2 regions of the Streptomyces sp. NPDC002055 genome follow, and region 1 is predicted to be linked to the other one. Evidence: riboswitches for the same ligand, from Rfam matches in the RefSeq annotation. Region 1 holds a riboswitch; the other holds the start of a gene.
What was found. A riboswitch is a leader RNA that binds a small molecule or an ion and turns the genes downstream of it on or off. The one in region 1 is predicted to bind cobalamin.
Positions count from the first base shown of each region.

Region 2: another riboswitch for cobalamin. It lies ahead of ABT112_RS16430 (SCO2321 family membrane protein); the one in region 1 lies ahead of ABT112_RS24610 (ABC transporter substrate-binding protein).

Region 1 covers NZ_JBEOXS010000044.1:2,929-9,948, forward strand. Annotated here, with positions in the region: gene ABT112_RS24595 (NAD(P)/FAD-dependent oxidoreductase) at 1-1,144, shown strand, start outside; gene ABT112_RS24600 (NAD(P)/FAD-dependent oxidoreductase) at 1,141-2,478, shown strand; gene ABT112_RS24605 (NAD(P)/FAD-dependent oxidoreductase) at 2,670-4,109, opposite strand; cobalamin riboswitch at 4,340-4,517, shown strand; gene ABT112_RS24610 (ABC transporter substrate-binding protein) at 4,554-5,555, shown strand; gene ABT112_RS24615 (FecCD family ABC transporter permease) at 5,632-6,606, shown strand; gene ABT112_RS24620 (ABC transporter ATP-binding protein) at 6,603-7,020, shown strand, end outside.
Region 2 covers NZ_JBEOXS010000023.1:6,707-13,726, forward strand. Annotated here, with positions in the region: gene lanKC (class III lanthionine synthetase LanKC) at 1-278, opposite strand, end outside; gene ABT112_RS16415 (ferredoxin) at 856-1,089, opposite strand; gene ABT112_RS16420 (aldehyde dehydrogenase) at 1,089-2,549, opposite strand; gene ABT112_RS16425 (Strvi_7410 family MBL fold metallo-hydrolase) at 2,802-3,857, shown strand; adenosylcobalamin-variant (AdoCbl-variant) riboswitch at 3,995-4,089, shown strand; gene ABT112_RS16430 (SCO2321 family membrane protein) at 4,264-5,628, shown strand; gene ABT112_RS16435 (SCO2322 family protein) at 5,872-6,555, shown strand; gene ABT112_RS16440 (CbiQ family ECF transporter T component) at 6,552-7,020, shown strand, end outside.

The sequences.
Region 1 (7,020 bases):
CGGCTGCCACGACACCCGGCTCATCGGCGCGGAGGAGCTGCGCCGCCGTGAGCCGCACCTCGGGCCGGGAGCCCTCGGCGCCCTGGACGTGCCCGGCGAGAGCATCATCTGCCCCTGGACGACGACGCTCGCCTACGCCACCCAGGCCGTCCGCAGCGGAGCAGATCTGCACCTCGACTGCCGGGTGGAGTCCGTCACCGCCGGCCCCGCGGGCCACCAGGAGCTCGGCACCGCGCGCGGGGTGCTGCGCACCCGCCATCTGGTCAACGCCGCCGGTCTGCACGCCGATGACGTCGACCGGATGTGCGGCCACGACGACTTCACCGTGACGCCGCGGCGTGGCCAGCTCATGGTGTTCGACACCTTCGCCCGCGCCCTCGTCGACCACATCCTGCTGCCCGTGCCCACCGAACGCGGCAAGGGCGTGCTGGTCACGCCGACCGTGTACGGCAACGTCCTGCTGGGACCGACCGCGGAGGACCTCGACGACAAGGCGGCCACCGGAACGTCCGCAGACGGGCTGGCGTTCCTGCGGGAGCACGGCGCACGGATCCTGCCCGCCCTGCTCGACGAGGAGGTCACCGCGGTCTACGCCGGACTGCGCGCCGCCACCGGGCAGGAGGACTACCGGATCCGGGCGCACCCCGGGGAGCGCCGGGTCACCGTCGGGGGCATCCGCTCCACCGGCCTCACCGCCTCGATGGCGATCGCCGCGCACGTGGTGGAACTGCTCGCCGCGACGGGCCTGGAGCTGGGGACCGCCCACGAGCCGGCGCCGCTGCGGATGCCGAACATCGGCGAGGCCTTCCCCCGCCCGTACCAGCGCGCCGAACTGATCGCCGCCGACCCGGAGTACGGCACCCTGGTCTGCCACTGCGAGCGGGTGTCCCGGGGCGAGATCCGCGACGCCCTCGCAGGGACGGTCCCGCCCGGCTCGGTCGCCGGGCTCCGGCGCCGCACCCGGGCCATGAGCGGCAGGTGTCAGGGCTACCACTGCGGCGCCGCCGTGCACGCGCTGTTCGCCCGCGGCGGCGGTCCGGGCCGCGGGCCCGTCGTCCCCGCCTCCCCGGACTCCCCGGACTCCCCGCACTCTCCCCACTCCCCGCACTCACCGGACTCCCCGCGAACGAGGACCCCGTCATGACGGCCGACCCGCCTCCCACCCTTGCCGGAGCATCACCCACCGCCGCAGGTCCGCTCCGGCGCAGCGTGGACGTCCTCGTCATCGGCGCCGGACCGGCCGGGCTGACCGCGGCCGCCCGGCTCGCCGCCGCGGGGGCCGGGCGCGTGGAGGTCGTCGACCGGGAGCCGCACCCCGGCGGGCTCACCCGCCACTGCCGTCACCGCGGATTCGGCGTGAGCGACCTGCACCGGCTGCTGACCGGCCCGGACTACGCCCGGCACCTGGCCGACGCGGCCGTCCGCGCCGGCGCCGTCCTGCGCACCGGGGTCGGCGTCACCGGCTGGGCGGGCCCGCTCACCGCGGCCGTCACCGGCCCGGCCGGACCGGAACGCCTCACGGCACGGGCCGTCGTCCTCGCCACCGGCGCCCGGGAACGGCCCCGCAGCGCACGCCTGGTGCCCGGCACCCGCCCCGCGGGCGTCCTCACCACCGGCCAGGCCCTGCGGTCCCTGCACGGTGAACTGCCGTCCCTGCACGGTGGACCGTGGCCCCTGCACGGTGCACAGCGCGACACGGTCGGCCGCCGCGCCGTCGTCGTCGGCGCCGGGCCGTCCGGCCGCACCACGGCGCTCGCCCTGCGCCGGGCAGGGACCGAAGTCGTCGCCACAGTCACCGACTTGCCCCGCCACCGGACCTCCTGGGCACAGACCCTCCCCACCCGGTCGGCCCGGGAGATCCCGCTGCTCGCGGACACCACCGTGACCGGACTCCACGGCCGGGACCGGGTGGAGAGCATCGGGCTCCGGCACCGCGACGGCCGGACCATGACGCTCCGCTGCGACACGGTGGTGTTCACCGGCGACTGGATCCCCGACCACGAACTGGCCCGGACCGGCGGCATCCCCCTCGCCCCCGGCTCCCGCGGGCCGTCCGCCGACACCGCGTTCCGCACCTCCGAACCCGGGGTCTTCGCGGTGGGCACCCTGCTGCGCCCCGGCGAGTCCGCCGGTACCGCCGCCCGGGACGGCGCGCTCGTCGCGGAGCCCGTGCTCCGCCACCTGGCCGACGGGGGATGGCCGCCCACCCGGGTGCCCGTGCTGGCCGAAGCACCGCTGGCCTGGGTTGCCCCCGACCGGATCGGCCCGGCGAACTCCCTTGCCGCGCCCGGGAGGTTCAGCCTGGAACCGGCGGAACCGCTCGTCCGGCCGCGGCTGATCGTCCGGCAGGACGGCCGGATCCTGCACCGGCAGCGCGTCTGGGGTCCCGCCGTGCCCGGGCGGCCGGTGCGGCTCTCCGCGGCATGGCGCGAACGGGCCGTGGCCCACGGGGGTCCGGTGCTGGTCTCCGTCGGGTGAACGGGTGCCGGCGGAGGGGGAGATGCCCTGTGGAGGGCCGGGGCGCTGTCGGGGGCGGCGTCACGGGGAACCCCTTCTCCTGAACGGCCCTCCAGGCGGCCGCCGTTCAGGAGAAGTTCAGGAGAAGTTCAGGAGAAGAGGCCGGGGCGATGGGCCGACGGCGGGGACGAGCGGCCCCCGCCCGGCGCCGCTCACCGCCCCGAAATGACCCCCGCCAGCCGGGCGAACGCCGAGGTGTGCGGCAGGCCGGCGCTCTCCCGCCGGTCCGCGGCCCGGAACAGGGCGTGGATCAGATGAACCCCCGCCCACCGCAGCGGCTCCGGCTCCCAGGGCCGCACCTGCCGCCCGACCCAGGGCAGCGCGGTCAGGTCGGTGTCCTGCCGCAGCAGGAGGTCCCGCAGCGTACGGCCCGCCAGGTTGGACGTCGTCACCCCACTGCCCACATAGCCGCCAGCCCACCCCAGACCGGTGGTGTGGTCCAGCCGGACCGTGGAGCACCAGTCGCGCGGCACGCCGAGGACACCGCACCACGCGTGCTCCACGGCGGAGTCCGCGGCGGGCGGGAAGAGCCTGACGAGCGCGCGCCACAGGGCGTCCACGGTCTGCGGCCGGGTGACGCCCCCGGTGTCCGTGCGCGAACCGAAGCGGTACGGAACTCCCCGGCCGCCGAGGGCGATCCGGCCGTCCGCCGTGCGCTGGGCGTAGATGTAGGCGTGGGCCGTGTCGCCGAGCACCTCCCGGTTCCGCCAGCCGATCCGCTCCCACACCGCGTCGGACAGCGGCTCGGTGACGATCATCGAGCTGTTCATCGGCAGCCACTGACGGCGCAGCCCGGTGATGCTCGCGCTGAACCCCTCCGTCGCCCGGATGACATAGTCGGCGGTCACCCTGCCCCGGTCGGTGCGGGCGGTGGCCCGCCCTCCGGCGTTGCGGGGGAGGATCTCGGTGACCGTGGTGCCCTCCAGGATGTCGACTCCGCGGGCGGCCACCGCCCGGGCCAGCCCCGACGCCAGCGCCGCGGGCTGGACGGCGGCGGCGTGCGGTGTCCAGGCGGCCGCGGACGCCCCCGCCACCGGCACCCGCTCCGCCCGTTCCGTCGCGTCGAGCAGCCGCAGGTCCGCCTCCGTGAAGCCCCAGGCGCGCTGGTCCTCGACAGCGGCCAGCAGTCGCGCCTGCTGCGCGGGGCCGACCGCGACGCGCAGCATGCCGCCCTTGTGGATGCCCGCGTCGATGCCCTCGGCGTGCGCCACCGAGATCACCTCGTCGACGGACCGGAACAGGGTGCGCTGCATCTCCCGCACCGCGGGCCGGCCGTGCTGCGCGGCGTAACGCTCCCGGGCCCCGGCGAAGCCGTGGTAGAGCCAGCCGCCGTTCCGTCCGGAGGCGCCGAATCCCGCGAACTCCCGCTCCAGCACGGCGATCCGCAGACCGGGCCGGTCCCGGGCGAGGTAGTACGCCGTCCACAGACCGGTGTAGCCGCCGCCGACGATCGCCACGTCGTAGTCGCGGTCCCCGGGCAGCGCGGGCCGGCGCCCGGGCGGGCCGCCGTCCCGGTACCAGAAGGAGACACCGCCGTTGACGAAGCCGTCCGCCAAGGGCGCCGTACGAGGTGAGGTCCGGCCGTGGTTCATCCGTGGGCCCCGCATTCCCGGTGGTCGCAGACCGTTCAGCGTAGGCGGTGCCGGCCCGGCCCGCACAACCCCGCTCGGTACCGGAACACCCTGTCGGCACCGGGCGGCGGAGAACAGCGGCCGCTCCGGCCTGCCGCGTCCCGGGCGGGCGCCGTCCCCCACGGGCGCGGTTCCCGCAGGGCGACGAGCGGCGCAGGTCACGGGCCCGCGCCCTGGGCGGGCTGATCGCGCTCTGACAGAATGCGGGTGTTCACGAGGCGGCGGAACCAGGGAAGCCGGTGCGACTCCGGCACGGTCCCGCCACTGTGACCGGGAAGCCGCTTCGAACGGTGGTGTGCCGCACGGCGCACCGCGCCGGGACGGGCCGCTCCCCGGGAGTCAGACACCGGACTGCCGCCTTCAGCACCGACCAGGGGACGCGGATCCCCCGGAGGAGGCATGCCCATGTCCCGGTTCCCGGGGTCACTGCGCGTCCGGACCATCACGGCGGCCCTGCTGCTGCTCCCGCTCACCGGCTGCGGCCTCGCGCCCACGGACGACCCGCCCGCCGACGGCCGTCCCGCCGCCGCGAAGGGCTTCCCGTACACCGTCACCAACTGCGGTGTGAAGACCACGTTCACCGCTCCGCCGAAGCGGGCCGTCACCCTGAACCAGCACGCCACCGAGGTCATGCTCGCCCTGGGCCTGGAGAAGCGGCTGGCCGGCACCGCCTACCTCGACGACCGGGTGCTGCCCCGCTTCCGGGACGCCTACCGGGGCGTCGACGTCCTGTCCGACAAGTACCCCTCGTACGAGAAGCTGATCGCCGCCGGGCCCGACTTCGTCTACGGCGGCTACACCAGCGCCTTCGACAAGAGCGAGGGCCGGGACCGCGCTTCGCTGGAGAAGAGCGGGGTGCACACCCGGCTCAACATCGAGAGCTGCGGCCGCGGTCCGGTGCGGGTGGACCGGCTGCGGCAGGAGATCCGCGAGACCGCGCGCACCTTCGGCGTCCCCGAGCGGGCCGACGCCCTCCTGGCCCGCCAGGACCGGCAACTCGCGGCCACGGCCAAGCGGTTGAAGGGCGCTGACCGGCCGTCCGTCCTGGTCTACGACAGCGGCGACAGCGCGGCGTTCACCGCGGGCGGCAAGGGCATCGGCAACGAGATCGTCCGCCTCGCCGGCGGCCGGAACGTCTTCGCCGACCTCGACCGCACCTTCGGCGACGTCTCCTGGGAGAAGGTCGTCCAGCGGCGTCCCGAAGTGATCGTGATCTACGACTACGGCGGCACCCCGGTGGCGGCCAAGAAGAAGCGGCTGCTCCGGGACCCGGCGCTGGCCGACGTCCCGGCGATCAGGAACAAGCGCTTCGCGGTGCTGCCACTGTCCTCCGCCGTGCTCGGCGTGCGGGTGCCCGAGGCGGTCGACTCACTGGCCCGGCAGCTCCACCCCGGACACGGCGGCTAGTCCGGTGCTCCGCCGAATACCGCGCACCCCGGCGGGCCGGCTCCGCTGCTCCCTCGTCCTCGCCGGGCTCGCGGCCGTGTTCGCCGTGGCGGCGGTCGCCGGGCTCGCCCTGGGACCCGTCCGGATCCCCGCCGGCGACGTGCTGCGCATCCTCGCCGGGGACACCGGGGCCGGTCCGTTCACCACGATAGTGCGTGACGTCCGGCTGCCGCGGGTCCTGCTCGGCGCTGTCGTCGGCGCCGGACTCGCCGTCGTCGGGACCGTCCTCCAGGCCCTGGTCCGCAACCCGGTGGCCGACCCCTTCCTCCTCGGCATCTCCTCGGGCGCCTCGACCGGCGCGGTCCTCGTGGTGGTGCTCGGTCTCGGCGCGGGAGCAACCTCCTTCGCCCTGCCGGCCGGTGCCTTCGTGGGATCGCTCGGCGCTCTCGTCGCCGTCTACGCCATGGCCCGCCGCGGCGGGACGATGACCACCGGCCGGCTGGTCCTGGCCGGGGTGGCCGTGCAGTACATCCTCTCCGCCCTCACCAGCCTGGTGCTCGTCACCGCCGCCGAGGCCGAACACCTGCGGGCCGTGCTGTTCTGGACCCTCGGCGGTCTCGGCGGCGCCCGCTGGGACGCACTGCTCCTGCCCGCGGTCGCCCTCGCCGTCGGCACCGCCGTGCTGATGGCCCTCGCCCGGCCGCTCGACCTGCTGCTCGTCGGCGAGGAGGGGGCCACCGTCCTCGGTCTGGACACCGGACGGTTCCGGGCGGCCGTGTTCGTCCTCGCCTCGCTGGTCACCGGGGTGCTCGTGGCCGTCAGCGGAGCCATCGGCTTCGTCGGCCTGGTGGTGCCGCACGCCGCCCGGATGGCCGTCGGGGCCGGACACCGCGCCCTGCTCCCGGTGTCGGCCCTCGGTGGCGCCGCCTTCCTGATCTTCGCCGATCTGCTGGCCCGGACCGTCGCCGCCCCGGCCGAGGTCCCCGTGGGCGTGCTCACCGCCCTGGCCGGCGGCCCCTGCTTCCTGTGGCTGCTGCGCCGCAGCTCCCGTACCGAAGGGATCACCGGATGAGCGCCCGGACTCCGGCGCCCGCGGAACTGCGGGCCGAGGCCGTCTCCTTCCGCGTCGACGGCGCCCCCGACGGGCGTCCGATCCTGGACTCCGTCGACATCGAGGCCCGGCCGGGGGAGACCGTCGGCCTCGTGGGCCCCAACGGCAGCGGCAAGACGACCCTGCTGCGGTGTGTCTACGGCACGCTGCGGCCCACGGCGGGCCGCATCCTCCTCGACGGCCGGGACATGGCGGAACTCGGCACCAAGCGCCGGGCCCAGCGCATCGCCACCGTCCCACAGGACGCCGGTGCCGTCTTCGGGCTGACGGTCCGCGACATGGTCGCCATGGGAAGGTCCCCGCACAAACGCTTCTGGGAGACCGACACCGCCGACGACACCGCCCGGGTGCGGGACGCCCTCGCCCGGGTCGGCG
Region 2 (7,020 bases), on a different contig from region 1:
CGGTCGAGAATGCTCTCGGCGTTGTCCAGACAGGCGGAGATGTGAATCTTCCAGCCCTGGCCGGGCAGACGGGTGTCGAGGGGACGGAACGCGAGCCAGTCGCCGGAGCGGTGGCGCTGCCAGCCCTCGGGGGCCTCGCGCCGCGCCGCTTCGTAGAGGGCCTGTCCGTGCGAGGTGCCAGCGGTGCCCGCCGCGTCGGCCGCGGTCGCGTGCAGCCGGTGCGGAGCGTCGTAGAACTGGCGGTCGGCGTCGCAGAAGACGGCGTAGCCCTTGCTCATCCCACTCCCTCTCGACTGTCGGGGCCGGTTTCGACGGGATGAGATTTCCATGGGGCCGGGGGCCGGAGACAGTCACGGGTGTCATGAAGCAACCGTGAAGAATGCACGCTCCGTTACTGACTGGTAGCTCTGCGCTGTGGCCCGGGAGCGCAGGTCATCGGCGTCCCGGGCGGCCGCCCGGTGGAACCGGGTGGGAGCGGTGGAGGCCCCGGGAGCGGTGGGAGGCCCGGGAACGGTGGGGGCTGCGGAACGGCCGCAACGGCCGGGAGGCGTGGGGGGCTCGGGCGACCGGACGGGCGGGCACCCGGGCCGGGCGGACACGGACGGCGGGTGTGCCCTCCCGGGCCCGGACATGAGGACGGGCCCGGGAGGAGGACGACCCGGGCCCGAGTTTCCCTCGCCGCGAGGCTCAAACATCGGACGGAGGATGTGGGGTGGCGAAGGGCTTCGGCGGATTGCGGGCGGCGGGTGCCCGACGGACCGTCATGAGCGGTCGCGGGGGCTGGAATACTCAGGGCCGGGGATCCGGTTGCGACCGAGCCCCGGCCGGGAACAGCCCGCGCCGGGCGCGCACCGCTCACTCCTCCGGCGGGAACACCGCCTCCCCCGTGCCGTCGAGGCTGATCAGGATGGCCTCGACGGGGCAGCCCTCGGCCGCCTCCAGCAGCGCCTCGGACGCCTCCGTGCGGGGTTCGGCCGGGTGGGACTGGCGGGCGGAGTCCAGCCGGAAGCCGCTGGGCGCGGTGCCCGCGCAGAAGCCCGAGCCGATGCAGACGCTGCGGTCGACCTCGATGTGCCAGCGGTCGCTCATCAGTCGCCCTCCCAGCCGGCGGGGAGATGGATCATCTTGTGCTCCAGGTACTCGGCGAAGCCCTCGGGCCCGAACTCGCGCCCCAGCCCGCTGTTCTTGTAACCGCCGAACGGGCCGAGCATGTCCAGGCTGAAGGTGTTCACGGAGTAGGTGCCGGTGCGCACCTGCCGGGCGATGTCGATGCCGTGGGCCACGTCCGCGGTCCAGACGCTGCCGGACAGCCCGTACTCCGAGTCGTTGGCGATCCGGACCGCCTCGGCCTCGTCCTCGTACGGGAGCAGGCAGATCACCGGTCCGAAGATCTCCTCGCGGGCGATCCGCATGGAGTTGGAGACGCCGCCGAAGAGGGTCGGCTCGACGTACCAGCCGCGGTCGGGCGCCGCCGGCCGGCCGCCGCCGGCGAGCACCTTGGCGCCTTCCTCCTGTCCGAGCCGGATGTAGTCCAGGGACCGCTGCTGCTGGCGGCGGGTGACCAGCGGACCGACCTGGGTGGCCGGGTCGAGCGGGTCGCCGACGGCCAGGGCGCCGGCCGCGGCGGCGAAGCGTTCGGCGATCTCGTCGTAGTGGCTGCGCGGGGCGAGGATCCGGGTCTGGGCGACGCACGCCTGACCATTGTTCATCCAGGCGTTGGGGACGATGCCGGCGACGGCGGTGTCGAGGTCGGCATCGGGGAGGATGACCGCCGCCGACTTGCCGCCGAGCTCCAGGGTGACCCGGGTCAGGTTGCGGGACGCGACCTCCATGACGCGCTTGCCGGCCGCCACGGAGCCGGTGAACGACACCTTGTCGACGCCGGGGTGGCCGACCAGGTACTCGCTGACCTCGCGGTCGGCCGGGAGGATGCTGAGCACGCCTTCGGGCACCCCGGCCTCGGCGGCGATATCGGCGAGCAGCCAGGCGTCGAGCGGGGTCTCGGGCGACGGCTTGAGGATCACCGAACAGCCGGTGAGCAGCGCGGGGCCGAGCTTCGCGGCGGCGACGAACTGCGGGACGTTCCACGGGACGACGGCCGCGACCACCCCGACCGGCTCCCGCCGGACGAGGATCGGCCCGAGCGCCCCCTGCCGGCGCTCCTCCTGCGCGGTGTCCCGGGCCACGGTGATCGCCGCGTCCCACACCATCATCGCGCCGAGGGCCTGGGCGAGGACGCTCCAGGCGTAGGGGGAGCCGTTCTGCGCGCTGATGGTCCGGGCGATCTCCTCGTGCCGGACGGCGATCGCGTCCTTGATCCGGGTGACCACCTCGATCCGTTCGGCGAGGGGCGTACGGGCCCAGGGCCCGTGGTCGAAGGCCTCGCGGGCGGCGGCGACGGCGCGGTCCACATCGGCGCGCGAGGCGTGCGGCACGCGCCCGATGACCTGCTCGGTGTGCGGCGAGACCACCTCGATCACGTCCGGGCCGAGCGGGTCCACCCACGCGCCGCCGATGAACAGCTGTCCGTGCTCGATGAGGTCGGTCATCGCCTCTGCCTCCCCGCCGTCCGGCCGGCCCGCAGCGAGCGGGGCCGCTCGAGAATGGTCTGCCGCAGCAAGTATCTGACGCAGCATCAGAACTGATACCAGTTCCCGTTACAGTGGGCAATGCGTCGGCCGTCTCCCGCCCGCGGGGCTCCGGTCCGGCCGGCTGCGGTGGAGAACGCGTTTCACCGCTCGCTCGGGGCACGGGACCAGGCGGGGAATCCGCTGGGCGAGGGCTCCATGGAGGAGGGCTCCATGACGGAACCGGCTGCTCCGGTGACCGACCACGGCGGCGGGGTGTGGAGCATCCCGGTGCCGATCCCCGACAACCCGCTCGGCCACACCCTGGTGCACCTCCTGGACACCGGCCGCGGACCGGTTCTGATCGACACCGGCTGGGACGACCCGGCCTCCTGGGACACCCTCGTAGCCGGTCTCGCGGCGTGCGGGACGTCGGCCACCGAGCTGCACGGCGTGCTCGTCACCCATCACCACCCCGACCACCACGGGCTCTCCGGGCGGGTGCGCGAGGCGTCGGGGGCCTGGATCGCGATGCACCCCGCGGACACCCGGGTCGTGCGCCGGGTCCGCGCCGCCCGGCCCGCGCTCTGGCTCGACCACCTGATCGGGAAGCTCGAGGCGGCCGGGGCGCCGGAGGACCACCTCCGTCCGCTGCGCGCGGCCCGGTCCTCCGGCCGGGACCCGGCGCTGCCCGGCCTGCGGGCCGCACTGCCCGACCGCGCCATCGTCCCCGGCGAACTGCTCGATCTGCCGGGCCGGAGACTGCGGGCCGTCTGGACACCCGGACACACCCCGGGCCATGTCTGTCTGCACCTGGAGGAGGACCATCCGGCCGCCGGGCGGACCGGCCACGGCCGGCTGTTCTCCGGCGACCATCTGCTGCCCACCATCAGTCCGCACATCGGCCTCTACGAGGACCCCGACGCCGTCACGGCCACCGACCCGCTCGGCGACTACCTCGACTCCCTGGAGCGGGTCGGTGCCCTGGCCCCGGCCGAGGTGCTGCCCGCCCACCAGTACGCCTTCCCGGACGCGGCGGCCCGGGTGCGGCAGCTCCTGGCGCACCACGAGGCACGGCTGGCCGGGCTGCGAGATCTCCTCGGGACCCGCGCGCTCACCCCGTGGCAGCTGGCCGAGGCCATGGAGTGGAACCGGCCCTGGGAGCAGATCTCCCCCGGGTCGCGGAACATCGCCGTCTCCGAGGCGGAGGCCCATCTGCGGCGCCTGGTGACGCTGGGGAGGGCGGAGCCGGTCCCGGGCAGCGGGCCGGTGGAGTACCGGGCGGTGTGAGGGGGCGGGCGGCGGATGGTGAGAGGCGCGTGCGGGGCCGGCGGGTATTCGGACCGGTTGCGAGGTGCCCGTGGCGGCACGGCGCATCGGGCGCCCATGGGCCTCCTTGCTACGGGCCGGTAGAGTGTGCCAGTCGATACCGCATCCCTCAGGGGAAAGCCGGTGCAATTCCGGCACTGACCCGCAACCGTGAGGCGCCGCTACGGCGTCGAGTCGGAGTGCCCTGGCGGATGTGACCGGCTCCTGTCTCCGGACGGGCCGTCCCACGGCCGCGCCCGGAGGCCGGCACCGTCGAGGAATACGGAGCCGGAGCCCGGTGCCCCGCCGCGTGCGCACGCTCCCGTACGCACGGCCGCGCGGTGCGCAGCGGATCCGGCCGCGTCCGCTCACCGAAAGGCACCGCCCGATGCTGCATCACCCCGGGGAGATATCCCCGCGCCCCCGGCCGGGCGGTCTCCCCCGGCACAGCAGACTCCGTCGCGCCGCCGCGCTGACGGCCGTCTCCGCCGCCCTGTGCGTGACCGCCGCTCCGGCCGCGTTCGCCGCCGACTCTCCGAAGCCCGCGGCCCCGGCGAAGCTCCCGGCCGGGCTGTACGGCACCAAGGACCCGAAGTTCGACGCCGTCTGGCGGCAGTCGGTGGCCCTGATCGCCCAGGACACGGTGAAGGTCACGCCGGCCCCCGAGGCCGTGGACTGGCTCGCCGGCCAGCAGTGCGCCTCCGGCGGCTTCGCGGAGTTCCGCGCGGACGCCGGCAAGGAGTGCGACAAGAAGACTCCGGTGGACAGCAACGCGACCGGACTCGCGGTGCAGGCGCTGGCCGCGGTCGGCGGCCACGGCGACGCCGTGAAGAAGGCCGCGAACTGGCTGAAGTCCGTGCAGAACGAGGACGGCGGCTGGAGCTACCTCCCCGGCGGCCCGAGCGACGCCAACTCCACCTCGCTGGTGATCGGCGCGCTCGTCGCGGCGGGCGAGAAGCCGGAGGACGTCACGGCGGGCAAGAAGCCGGGAGAGAAGTCCGGCAAGAAGTCCGGCACAGCGGGCAAGTCGCCGTACGACGCGCTGCTCACCTTCCAGCTCGGCTGCGACGACAAGAAGGGCGAGCGCGGGGCGTTCGCCTTCCAGCCGGACAAGAAGGGCAAGCTCGCGCCGAACGCCGACGCGACGGCTGCCGCGGCGCTCGCCGGGCTCGGCAAGGGCCTCGTCGTGGCGGCGCCCGCGAAGGCCGCCGAGAAGGCCGAGCCGCTCGACTGCGGCTCCTCGGACGCGCAGGACACCCGCGAGCCGGACGAGGCGGCCGGCGCCGGCGCCGCGTACCTCGCGGAGACCCTGCGGAAGAGCGACGGGCACCTGTCCACGCTCGCCCCGGGTGCCGACAAGCCCACGCCGGACTTCGCCAACACGGCGGACGCGGTGACGGCCCTGGCGGCCGGCGGCCACCAGGACGCGGCACGCGCCTCGCTGACCTGGCTGGAGCACCACGCGAAGGCCTGGTCGAAGGACAACCCGGCGGGCCTGGGGGCGCTGGTCCTCGCCGCCCACGCGACCGGCGCCGACCCGCGGGACTTCGGCGGGCAGGACCTGGTGCGGCAACTGAACGCCACCGGCCCGAAGCCGGCGGCGCAGGCCCCGGCAGAGGGCGGCGACGCGCAGGACACCAAGGAGGAGGGGAACGGTTCGGGCGGTATGTCGACGGCCTGGACGGTCGGCGCGTTCCTGGTCGCGGGCATCGGGATCGGCTTCCTGATCAGCGGCCGCAAGAAGAAGGCCTAGACGATGGTGGTGGGCGTGCGCGGTCCGGCGGACCGGGGCGAGAACGGGACGGTGCCGGGGATCGGGGACGAACACGGATCCGGGCTCGCGTCCAGGCTCGCGTCCGGACTCGCATCCGGACTCGGCTGTGAGCACCGGCCGGGATTCCGGGCTCTGTTCCGGATGTGGTTCCGGTCGTCGTTCCGGGATTCGCTCCGGGATTCGTTCCGGCCGCGGTCCGGCCGGCCGGCTCCGGCCCGGGGCGTGACGGCTGTCGCGACCGTCGCGACCGTCGTGGCCGGGGCCGTGCTCGCCGTCCTCGGCGCCGCGCCCGCCCACGCCCAGGGCTACCGCTACTGGTCGTTCTGGGACCGGAAGGGCGAGAGCTGGGTGTACGCCACCCAGGGCCCGGCCACCGAGCGCCCCGCGGACGGCGAGGTGCGCGGCTTCCGCTTCGCCGTCAGCGCGGATTCCAAGGATGCCGAACAGCCGCGCGGCTCCGCCCGCTTCGGCACCCTCTGCGCCGATACCTCCGCCAAGGCGGGCAGCAAGCGCGTCGCGGTCGTGCTGGACTTCGGCACGGCCGCGGACGCGCCCGACGGCGAGCGCCCGCCGGCCCCCCGTACGGAGTGCGCGAGCGTCCCGGAGGACGCGACGTCCGCGGAGGTGCTGGCCGCGGTGGCGAAGCCGCTCCGGTACGACTCCGGCGCCCTGCTCTGCGCCGTCTCCGGCTATCCGAAGAAGGGCTGCGGCGAACAGGTCGCCGACGGCGGGGGCAGGGGCGGCAAGCGCGGCTCCGCCGAGGAGTCCGTGTCCGCGGGCTCCCCGTCCTCGTCGGAGGCGGACGGCGGTGACGACGGCCCGTCCGTCGGGCTGATCGCCGGCCTCGCCGCCGTACTGGCCCTCGGTGCCGCCGGCGGGTGGCAGGCCCGTCGCCGCCGCGGATGAGTAGCGAGCACGGCCGGGCACCCGCACGGGCCCCGGAGACGGACACCCGGACCGCCGCACCGGCACAGCGGTCCCGCACCGGGTGGCGGGTCCGGACAACGCTGCTCCCCAAGGGCGGGCGGGCTCCGGAAGCGACGCGCAGCAACGCCCTGCACGCCGGGGCGTGGTGGCTGTGGGCCCTCGGGCTGGCCACCGCCGCGTCCCGGACCACCAACCTGCTGCTGCTGGGGCTGCTCGTGGCCGTCGCGGGCTATGTCGTCGCCGTGCGCCGCACGGACGCGCCCTGGGCCCGCAGTTACCGCGCCTTCCTGCTGCTCGGCCTGTCGGTGGTGGTGATCCGGCTGGTCTTCTCGGTGATCCTCGGCTCGCCGATCCCGGGCAGCACGACCCTGGTCACGCTGCCCGAAGTGCCGCTGCCCGACTGGGCGCAGGGGGTGCGGATCGGCGGCCGGGTCACGCTGGAGT